Regions from separate parts of the Streptomyces sp. NPDC031479 genome, predicted to be linked through region 3. Evidence: riboswitches for the same ligand, from Rfam matches in the RefSeq annotation. Region 3 holds a riboswitch; each other region holds the start of a gene.
The links. Region 3 has a riboswitch for cyclic di-AMP ahead of ACZ5D2_RS23140 (M23 family metallopeptidase). Riboswitches for the same ligand answer to the same signal wherever they lie in the genome.

Region 1: another riboswitch for cyclic di-AMP. It lies ahead of ACZ5D2_RS08590 (M23 family metallopeptidase); the one in region 3 lies ahead of ACZ5D2_RS23140 (M23 family metallopeptidase).
Region 2: another riboswitch for cyclic di-AMP. It lies ahead of ACZ5D2_RS17915 (transglycosylase family protein); the one in region 3 lies ahead of ACZ5D2_RS23140 (M23 family metallopeptidase).

Annotation. Positions count from the first base shown of each region.
Region 1 covers NZ_JBVIKC010000005.1:172,459-175,724, forward strand. The annotation lists gene ACZ5D2_RS08585 (SGNH/GDSL hydrolase family protein) at 1-435, opposite strand, end outside; gene ACZ5D2_RS08590 (M23 family metallopeptidase) at 599-1,618, opposite strand; cyclic di-AMP (ydaO/yuaA leader) riboswitch at 1,621-1,787, opposite strand; gene ACZ5D2_RS08595 (tyrosine-protein phosphatase) at 2,104-2,925, shown strand; gene ACZ5D2_RS08600 (aspartate aminotransferase family protein) at 3,036-3,266, opposite strand, start outside.
Region 2 covers NZ_JBVIKC010000014.1:84,141-87,406, reverse strand. The annotation lists gene ACZ5D2_RS17920 (transglycosylase family protein) at 1-911, shown strand, start outside; cyclic di-AMP (ydaO/yuaA leader) riboswitch at 1,187-1,356, shown strand; gene ACZ5D2_RS17915 (transglycosylase family protein) at 1,359-2,111, shown strand; gene eno (phosphopyruvate hydratase) at 2,405-3,266, shown strand, end outside.
Region 3 covers NZ_JBVIKC010000021.1:48,822-52,087, forward strand. The annotation lists gene ACZ5D2_RS23135 (GntR family transcriptional regulator) at 1-393, opposite strand, end outside; gene ACZ5D2_RS23140 (M23 family metallopeptidase) at 591-1,391, opposite strand; cyclic di-AMP (ydaO/yuaA leader) riboswitch at 1,404-1,562, opposite strand; gene ACZ5D2_RS23145 (M16 family metallopeptidase) at 1,791-3,158, opposite strand; gene ACZ5D2_RS23150 (M16 family metallopeptidase) at 3,179-3,266, opposite strand, start outside.

The DNA of each region.
Region 1 (3,266 bases), on a different contig from region 3:
CGTCGCGACCTTGCCCCGCAGGTGCTTGAGGACGGGGACGCCCCGGGTGTCGAAGCCGGTGGTGATCATGACGAGGCCGACGGCCCCGGTGAGGTCGGCCACCGCCGCCTCGAACCGCTCCGCCACGTCGTCCGGGTCACTGCCCGGCCGGATGATGTCGTTGCCACCCGCGCAGAAGGTGACCAGGTCCGGAGCGAGGTCCTTGGCTCTGGGCACCTGTTCGGCCACGATCTGGTCGAGGAGCTTGCCCCGCACCGCGAGGTTCGCGTACCGGAAGTCGTGCTCGTCGCGCTGATCGGCCAACAGGACGGCGAGCCGGTCCGCCCAGCCGAGATACGAATCCCCGGGTCCCGGGTCCCCCACGCCTTCGGTGAAGCTGTCCCCGATCGCCGCGTACGAGCCGATGGTCTTGAGTGTCGTCTTCGTCGCTGCCACGGGACGACATCCTTCACCCCCGTCACCAACCTACGCCAACGTAATGAGGGGTTGACGGACCGTGATCTATACCACGCGGGGGATAAGGAATAAGTACACGTGGGGCCGGGACCCCCCTCAGGTCCCGGCCCCACGCGCGTCCGTGCCGCTGCCGCGGCTCCCGTCAGACGTTCACGCCCTTGGAGCGGAGGTAGGCCAGCGGGTCGATGTCCGAGCCGTAGGACGGGCCGGTGCGGATCTCGAAGTGGAGGTGCGGGCCGGTCACGTTGCCGGTGGCGCCGGAGAGGCCGATGCGCTGTCCGGCGGTGACGCTCTGGCCCACCGAGACGGACAGCTGGGAGAGGTGGCCGTACTGGGAGTACTTGCCGTCGGCGTGGCGGATGACCACCTCGTTGCCGTACGCACCTCCCCAGCCTGCGGAAACCACGGTGCCCGCGCCCACCGCCCTGACGGTGGTGCCGGTGCTCGCGACGAAGTCGACGCCGGTGTGGTAGCCGGAGGACCACATGGTGCCGCTCTGGTGGTACGGCGTGGAGGTGCCGCCGTCGACCGGGGCGACGAAACCGGAGCCGTTCGCGGGGGCCGCGGAACCGGCCGCGGCCGCGGGCGCGGAAGGCGCCGGGCTCTGGGCGGGGGTCTTGGCCGCCGGTCCGCGCGAGGTGCCGGACCGCGGTGCGGGGGTCGCGTCGGCGGTGTCCCCGCCGGTCGCGCCGGCGGCGGAGGGGGCCTCGTCGGCCGCCTGAGTCCCGCTGGAGGATCCCTCGGCCGCGGCCTCAGGAGCCTTCGGCGCGGGGGTCCCGGCGTGGCCGTCCAGGGTCAGCTTGAGGCCCGGGTGGATGAGGGAGGGGTTCGCGCCGACGGCCTCGCGGTTGTCCGCGTAGAGCCGCTCCCAGCCGCCCTGGAGGTGACGCTCGGCGGCGATCTTCGACAGGTAGTCGCCCGGCACGACGGTGTAGACGGCCGGGGCGGCGGAGGGGGCGGAGACCGGAGCGGAGGCCGGAGCGGAGACGGGGGCCCGGAGGGCCTGGGGCACCTGCGCGGGCGTCGCGGCCGGGGTGGCGGCGTGGGCACCGGCGGCGACCGTCAGCGGCAGCGCGAGGGCGGCGCCACCGGTGCCGGCCACGGCGAGACCGCGGGATATGGAACGGGACTTCGGACGGCGGTGCTTACCCTTTGCGGGCATGGCGAATTCCTCTCCGGCGCCTGCGAGGTGAGCTGTCGGGTTCGGACTGGAGATGTCCGGCCGCACCCGTGGAACACGCGTACGACTTCACCCCGAGCTGCCCGGAAGTGATCCGGAACGGCGACTTACCTGGTTCCCCCGCTCCTGCCGCGCGCGTCGATGGTCGGGTGCGGTTCCCGGGCGGCGGCAGGATGAGGCGGTCCACCCGGATCGATCGCGAAGGTAATCCAGCGGGAGTGCGCACAACAAGCCGTGAATTCCCTGACGGAATAGCAGGCATGAAGGATCAACGGAATTCCCGTCACCCTCCGTCCATTCCCGTGCGACAACAGCCGCCCTGGCAAGGGAATTCGGATTTCGCGATCAGGCACGGACGGTCACCGTATGATCTGGCTCACGGGGCCTGGCGCGATCTCGCCTCCACGTATGGCAAGTTGTTCCCAACCAGAGCAATTCGGACACGCAGGACACGCGGAGGAACGCACGTGACCCAGCAGATACCCCAGCCCCCGCCGAGCGGCCCGGAGCCGGAGCCCGCCCTCTCCGGGGTGCGCAATTTCCGTGACGTGGGCGGCCTGTCGACCGCCGACGGACGGAGGGTCAGGCCGGGACGACTGTTCCGAAGCGGACATCTCGCACATGCGACCGAAACCGATACGGAATTCCTCGAATCGCTCGGACTGCACACCGTCTTCGACTTCCGCAACGGAGCCGACCAGGCCCTGGAGGGCCCGGACGTCGAGCTGGCGGGCGTGCGCAACGTGAACATCCCGCTGTCGGATCCGGCCGACGGACGGGAGTTCTGGAAGATGGTCCGCGACGGGGACCTCGCCCGGCTCCGCACCGTCCTGGGCGACGGCAAGGCGGCCACCCGCATGAGGGACTCGTACCGGACGATCATCCGCACCCGCACCGCCGAGCACAGCCGGGTGGTGCACGCGCTCGCCGAGGACAGCGTCCCGGCGCTGATGCACTGCGCCGCGGGCAAGGACCGCGCGGGACTGTCGATCGCCGTCACCCTGCTCGCCCTGGGCGTCGGGCGCGAGGCGATCGTGGCCGACTACCTGGAGTCCAACGCCCCGCACAACCGCTACCGCGTCCGGCGCGGCAGCGACGCGCCCGAGGCCCGCTCCCCCGAGGTCATGGAGCTGCTGGCCCCGCTCTTCGAAGCGCGCGCCGAGTACCTGCTCGCGGCGTTCGACACCATCGACGGCCAGTGGGGCGGGGTGGAGGCCTACCTCGCCGAGGGACTCGACCTCGCGCCCGCCACGCTGGACCGGCTGCGCGACCGGCTCCTCGTCGACTGAGGCCCGGCTGAGGCCCGGCGGGGGCCGCGGCGGGGGCGCACGGGGGCGGGGGGCGTACGGGCCGCGCGGGGGGCCCGTACGGGGTCCCCGCACGGCCCCCCGCCGCGCCCTCAGCGGTTGCCGACCGCCTGCTTGACCAGGGTCCTGCCGAAGTCCCACATCAGGCCGCCCCCGCCGTGCGCTTCGTCCATGACCTCACGGAACGCCCCGACGAACCGGTCCACGTCCCCTTCGTCCACGATCAGCGGCGGGATGAGCTTGATGACCTCCAGGTGGTCGCCGGAGACCTGGGTCAGGATCCGGTGCCGGTTCAGCAGGGGCACCACCACCATCTGCGCGAA
Region 2 (3,266 bases), on a different contig from region 3:
CGAACGCGAGCGCAGCCGACACCGCCACGTGGGACAAGGTCGCCGACTGCGAAAGCGGCGGCACCTGGAGCGCCAACTCCGGCAGCGGGGCCTACGGCGGCCTCCAGTTCAGCCTGGAGCAGTGGAAGAACGCGGGCGGACTCGCCTACGCGGAACGCCCCGACCTCGCCAGCCGCTCCCAGCAGATCGCGGTCGCCGAGACCGTGCTGGCCTCCCAGGGCCCCCAGGCGTGGCCGCTGTGCTCCGCCTCGGCCGGGCTGACCCAGCAGGGGCCGGCGCCGCAGGTGGACCCCGGCGACCGCCACGGGCCGGTCGCCCCGACCCCGACCCGGCCGGACAACGCCGTCCCCGACAAGAGTTCGAGCGGGCGCGCCACGGACTTCGGGGCCCCGACCCCGCAGCCGGGTAGGCCGGGCGCCTCCCCGTCCACGAGCCCGAGCGGGCTGCCGGACTACCCGCTGGGCCCGAACACCGGACTGCCCGTCATGCCGGACCCGGACCCGACCGCGCCGACCACCACGCCCCCGGTCACCCCCACCACCCCGGTGGACCCGACCGCCCCGGTCTCCCCGACGGCCCCGGTCAGCCCGACCGCCCCGGTGGACCCGACGGCCTCCCCGGCCCCGACGACCCCCGGCGCCAACCCCGCCTCTCCGGCCGCGGAGAAGGGCGAGGGCGCGGGCAAGCACCGCGGCCCGGCGGCCGTCGAGGTGGCGACCGCGCCCGGCACGGCGTCCGGCACCCCCGACCCCACGTACACGGTGAAGGCGGGCGACAGCCTGACCGACATCGCGAAAGCCAAGGGACTCAAGGGCGGCTGGACCGCCCTCTACCAGGCCAACGAGCAGGTCATCGGCGGGGACGCGGACCTCATCAAGCCGGGTCAGAACCTGGATCTAACCAAGAAATAAGGGCAGTTCGGGCATCCGGAAAGACCTGAATGTCCGTTATCGGTAAATGAGACATGCGTCTCTTCCGGTCAACTGGCGTGTCTCGTTCCGGAACTTCCGCAAACCCCGCCCTCACCTGCGAAAACGCCCATTTGAGGAATGCAAGTAGGCCGGTTTCTCCCTGATGTCGCGCGTTGAACATCGGGGAGAGACCTGCCTACCTTCTGAATCGCTCGCCACCGCGGGCTCCTTCGACCGCATCGCCGAATCCTGCCGGCGGACGGAGGGAACAGTCGTCGCGTCAAGCGCCGAAGGCAGGAGCGGGGGAACCAAGGTAGGCGCCGGGAAAGGCCGTTGAGAGACGGTCGCGACCGGCTAGGGGTTAAGCCACGTGCTCGACACGTGACCGGGCAACTCATCCGCCCGAACCCGACAGCTCACCTCGAAGGCGTCGGTGAGGAGAACTCCATGCTGCTTTCCGGCAAGGGCAAGCACCGTCGCGGCTCCAAGGCCGTCCGCATCGTCACGCTCGCCGGTGTCGCCGGTGTCGCGGTCGCCGCCCCCCTGATGGCCGCGGGCTCCGCGAGCGCCGCCACCGTCAGCGAGTGGGACAAGGTCGCCTCCTGCGAGTCCGGCGGCAACTGGTCCATCAACACGGGCAACGGCTACTACGGCGGCCTGCAGTTCTCGTCCTCCACCTGGGCCGCGTACGGCGGCAAGGCGTACGCCTCGCAGGCCAACCAGGCCTCCAAGAGCCAGCAGATAGCCATCGCCGAGAAGGTCCTCAAGGGCCAGGGCAAGGGCGCCTGGCCGTCCTGCGGCGTCGGCCTGTCCAACTCCGCGTACAACGGCGGCGGTTCGACCACCACCCCGTCGAAGCCGAAGCCCGACACCAAGCCGGCCCCGGCCAAGCCCGCCCCGGCGAAGCCCTCCACCCCGAAGGCCGACACCGAGACCAAGGCCTCCGGCTCCGGCTCCGGCAGCTGGACCCCGGCCAAGCCGGCCCCGGCCAAGCCGTCCACCCCGAAGGCCGGCACCCCGTCGACCGGCACGGTGAAGACCGGCAACGGCTCGTACGAGGTCAAGGAGGGCGACACCCTCGGGACCATCGCCCAGGCCAACGGCGTCAAGGGCGGCTGGGAGAAGCTCTTCGAGCTCAACAAGGACATCGTCGACGACGCCGACATGATCTTCCCGGGGCAGAAGCTGAAGCTCAGCTGAACTCCCGCGTAACACCGCATCACCGGGCCCGGCCCGTAGTGCTTCCCGCCGCCCGGCGCGTCTCCCACGCGCCGGGCGGCGGTGTGTTGTGCGCCGCCGCCGACCTGCGGCGGCTGCCGCCGAGGGCGGACAGGCGAGGGTCTTATGTCAGGGAAGAGGGGTATTCGGGCCCTTTTTCGTCCCAGGACCCGGGCGGCGACAGGCCCAGTGCCCGGAGCCGGTTAGGCTCTAGTCGGCAAGGCCGTCCCACGGCCACCCGCCACCGCACACCCAGCGTCACATCCCAGAAGGAGATGCTCGTGCCGTCCATCGACGTCGTCGTAGCCCGGGAAATCCTGGACTCCCGAGGCAACCCCACGGTCGAGGTCGAGGTGGGCCTCGACGACGGCAGCACCGGCCGTGCTGCCGTTCCGTCCGGCGCCTCCACCGGAGCGTTCGAGGCCATCGAGCTCCGTGACGGTGACCCCAACCGTTACATGGGCAAGGGTGTCGAGAAGGCCGTCCTCGCCGTCATCGAGCAGATCGGCCCGGAGCTCGTCGGCTACGACGCCACCGAGCAGCGCCTGATCGACCAGGCCATGTTCGACCTGGACGCCACCGACAACAAGGGCTCCCTCGGCGCCAACGCCATCCTCGGCGTGTCCCTCGCCGTCGCGCACGCCGCGTCCGAGGCCTCGGACCTGCCGCTCTTCCGCTACCTCGGCGGCCCGAACGCGCACCTGCTGCCCGTTCCGATGATGAACATCCTCAACGGTGGGTCGCACGCCGACTCCAACGTCGACATCCAGGAGTTCATGATCGCCCCGATCGGCGCGGAGTCCTTCTCCGAGGCGCTGCGCTGGGGTGCCGAGGTCTACCACACCCTCAAGAAGGTCCTGCACACCAAGGGCCTCTCCACCGGTCTCGGTGACGAGGGCGGCTTCGCCCCGAACCTGGAGTCCAACCGCGCCGCGCTCGACCTCATCATCGAGGCCATCAAGCAGGCCGGCTACACCCCGGGCAAGGACATCGCGCTCGCGCTCGACGTCGCCGCGTCCGAGTTCTACAAGGACGGCAAGTACGAGTTCGAGGGCCAGTCCCGCTCGGCCGCCGAGATGACCGACTACTACGCCGAGCTCGTCGAGGCGTACCCGCTGGTCTCCATCGAGGACCCGC
Region 3 (3,266 bases):
GTGGAACCAGCCCCCCAGGGCCCGCAGGTCCTCCCCCTGCGCCTTGCGGGCCCGCTCCCGGCCCAGCCTGACCAGCCCGCGCAGGACCTTCAGGTGGGCCTCGGTGCGCCGGCGGGCGGCCCGTGAGGCGGCCAGCGGCTCCAGCAGCATCCGCAGCTCCAGGAGATCGGCGGCCTCCTGGGCGGTCGGCTCGGCCACGCAGGCGCCGGCGTGGCGCCGGGTGGTGACGAAGCCCTCGGACTCCAGGGTGCGCAGCGCCTCGCGGACGGGGACCCGGGAGACGCCGTAGCGGCGGGCGAGCACTTCCTCGGTCAGCCGGCCCCCCGGCCCGAAGAAACCGGAGACGATGTCGTCGCGGATCGCTGTGCATACCGCGTGCGCAGGAATACGCAAGGCCGGACCTCCGCTGGATTCACCGCCGGCGCCGTCGCCGGATTCTTGGCCGTGCTGCGACTCTATTGCAGCACACGATAATTTCCGATGACGGCCCGATATCCGAAACATTTCACTGCGGCGGGGGACGCGAAGAAGGCCCCGGCTCGGAGAGCCGGGGCCTTCTTCGTACTGCGCAGGTGCGCGGTGCGTGCGGGTCAGATGCCGACGCCGTGCTGGCGCAGGTACGCCAGCGGGTTGATGTCCGTGCCGTACGTGGCGCCGGTGCGGGCCTCGAAGTGCAGGTGCGGGCCGCTGGAGTTGCCCGTGGAGCCCGACAGGCCGATCTGCTGGCCCGCGGTGACGCTCTCGCCGACGGAGACGTTCAGCGAGAGCAGGTGCCCGTACTGGGTGTACGTACCGTCGTTGTGCTTGATGACGATGTTGTTGCCGTACGCGCCGCCCCAGCCCGCCTCGACGATGGTGCCCGCGCCCACGGCGTGGACCGAGGTGCCCTCGTCCGCGTGGAAGTCGATGCCCGTGTGGCTGCCGGAGGACCACATGCCGCCACCCGCGCCGTACTGGGTGCTGACGTAGGAGCCGTCGACGGGAGCCACGAAGGTGTTGAGGCGCTTGCGGGCCTCCTCGCGGGCGGCGCGCTCGGCGGCCTCGCGCTCGGACTTCTCCTTGGCCTCGGCGGCCCGCTTGGCCTCGGAGGCGCGCTGCTTGGCCTCGGCCTCGGCCTGCGCCTGGGCGGCGACGGCCTCGGCGGCGACCTGCTGGGACTCGGCCTGGACCTCGATGTCGTCCTGGAGGCCGTCGGCGACGACGACCGCGTTCTGGCCGGTGTCCTCGACGGAAGGCGCGCTGTTGTCCGCGGCGAAGGCCGGGGCTGCGACGGCGGCGACCACACCCGTGGTGGCGAGGGCGGCTATGCCGGCGTAGCCGGCGGTCTTGCGGCTCAGACGGCTGGAACCACGGTGCTTGCCGGGAGCGGCGGTACGACTGCCAAACGCCATGAAGGGGCTGGTCCTTTCCTTCCCTCTCGCCTACCGGGTTAGCTGACGGGTTCGGAGCAGGAAGGTCTCCTACGGGCCCCTCTTGCGAGGTGGCCCGATTCACCCCAGGGACACATGTGGGTCCCCGGCTCCCCAGGCTCGCGCCTGACGGGGACTCGGCGATCGCTGTCCGGTGCCGCGAGTGCGGCGCGCACAACTGACGGACAGCAAGGGCGACGCTAGGCGGATCATCAGTCGATCGCCAAACAGACGAGCGCTTTTGTTGCGTACGCCACACCGCATAACCGCAACCATGGCTGAAAGCGGACAAAAAGGGGTCCCGGCGGTGACACCGCCGGGACCCCTGTCACACCCCGGTGCCGGAGCGGCCCCGAAGCCCGAACACCGACGCCACGGACGTCAGTTGGTGACGACGGTGACCTCGCCGATGCCGAGCGCCCGCACGGGCTCCTCGATCTGCGCGGCGTCACCCACCAGGACCGTGACGAGCCGGTCCACCGGGAAGGCGCTCACGACCGCCGAAGTGGCCTCCGCCGTACCGGTTTCGGCCAGCCGGGCGTACAACCGCGCCTGGTAGTCGTCCGGCAGCTCCTGCTCCACCTGGTCGGCGAGGGTGCCCGCGACGGACGCCGCCGTCTCGAACTTCAGCGGGGCCACGCCCACCAGGTTCTGCACGGCCACGTCGCGTTCGGCGTCGGTCAGGCCCTCCGCGGCGAGCGTGCGCAGCACCTTCCAGAGGTCCTCCAGCGCCGGGCCGGTGTTGGGGGTGTCCACGGACCCGCTGATGGCGAGCATCGAGGCGCCCTTGCCGTCGGCGGTGGAGCGCAGCACCTGGCCGAAGGCGCGCACCCCGTAGGTGTAGCCCTTCTCCTCGCGCAGCACCTTGTCCAGGCGGGAGGTGAGGGTGCCGCCGAGGCAGTACGTGCCGAGCACCTGGGGCGCCCAGACGATGTCGTGCCGGTCGGGACCGATCCGGCCGATCAGCAGCTGCGTCTGGACCGCTCCGGGCCGGTCCACGATGACCACGCGGCCGGTGTCGTCGGCCGTCACGGGCGGAACCGGCAGCGGTTCGGCGGAGTTCCCCGTCCAGGTGCCCAGGGTGTCGGCCAGCACGGCGTCCAGATCGATGCCGGTCAGGTCGCCGACGACCACCGCGGTGGCGGTGGCGGGGCGCACGTGGGCCTCGTAGAAGGCGCGTACGGCCGCGGAGTCGATCCGCGCGACGGTCTCCTCGGTGCCCTGGCGGGGGCGGGACATGCGCAGCGTGGCCGGAAAGAGCTCCTTGGAGAGCTGCTTGGCGGCACGGCGCTGCGGGTTGGCCAGCTCGTGCGGGATCTCGTCGAGCCGGTTGCGCACCAGGCGGTCGACCTCGTTGTCGGCGAAGGCGGGCGCGCGCAGCGCCTCGGCGAGCAGGCCGAGGGCCTTGTGCAGGCGGGAGGCGGGCACCTCCAGCGAGACCCGCAGGCCGGGGTGGTCGGCGTGCGCGTCGAGCGTGGCGCCGCAGCGCTCCAGCTCGGCGGCGAACTCCTCCGCGGTGTGCTTGTCGGTGCCCTCCGACAGGGCGCGGGCCATGATGGTGGCCACCCCGTCGAGGCCCTGGGGCTCGGCGTCCAGCGGGGCGGCGAGGTTGACCTCGACCGCGACGACCTGCTGGCCCGGGCGGTGGCAGCGCAGCAGGGTCAGGCCGTTGGCGAGGGTGCCGCGCACGGGGGCCGGGAAGGCCCAGGGCTTGGCCTCGCCGGCCTGCGGGCGCGGGTGGACGGTCATCGTGACGGCTGCGGTGTCGCTCACTGCTCCGCCCCCTCGTTCTCGTTCTCGTCGGACTCGTCGGAACCGGGCAGCGGCTCGTAGACCAGCACCGCGCGGTTGTCGGGG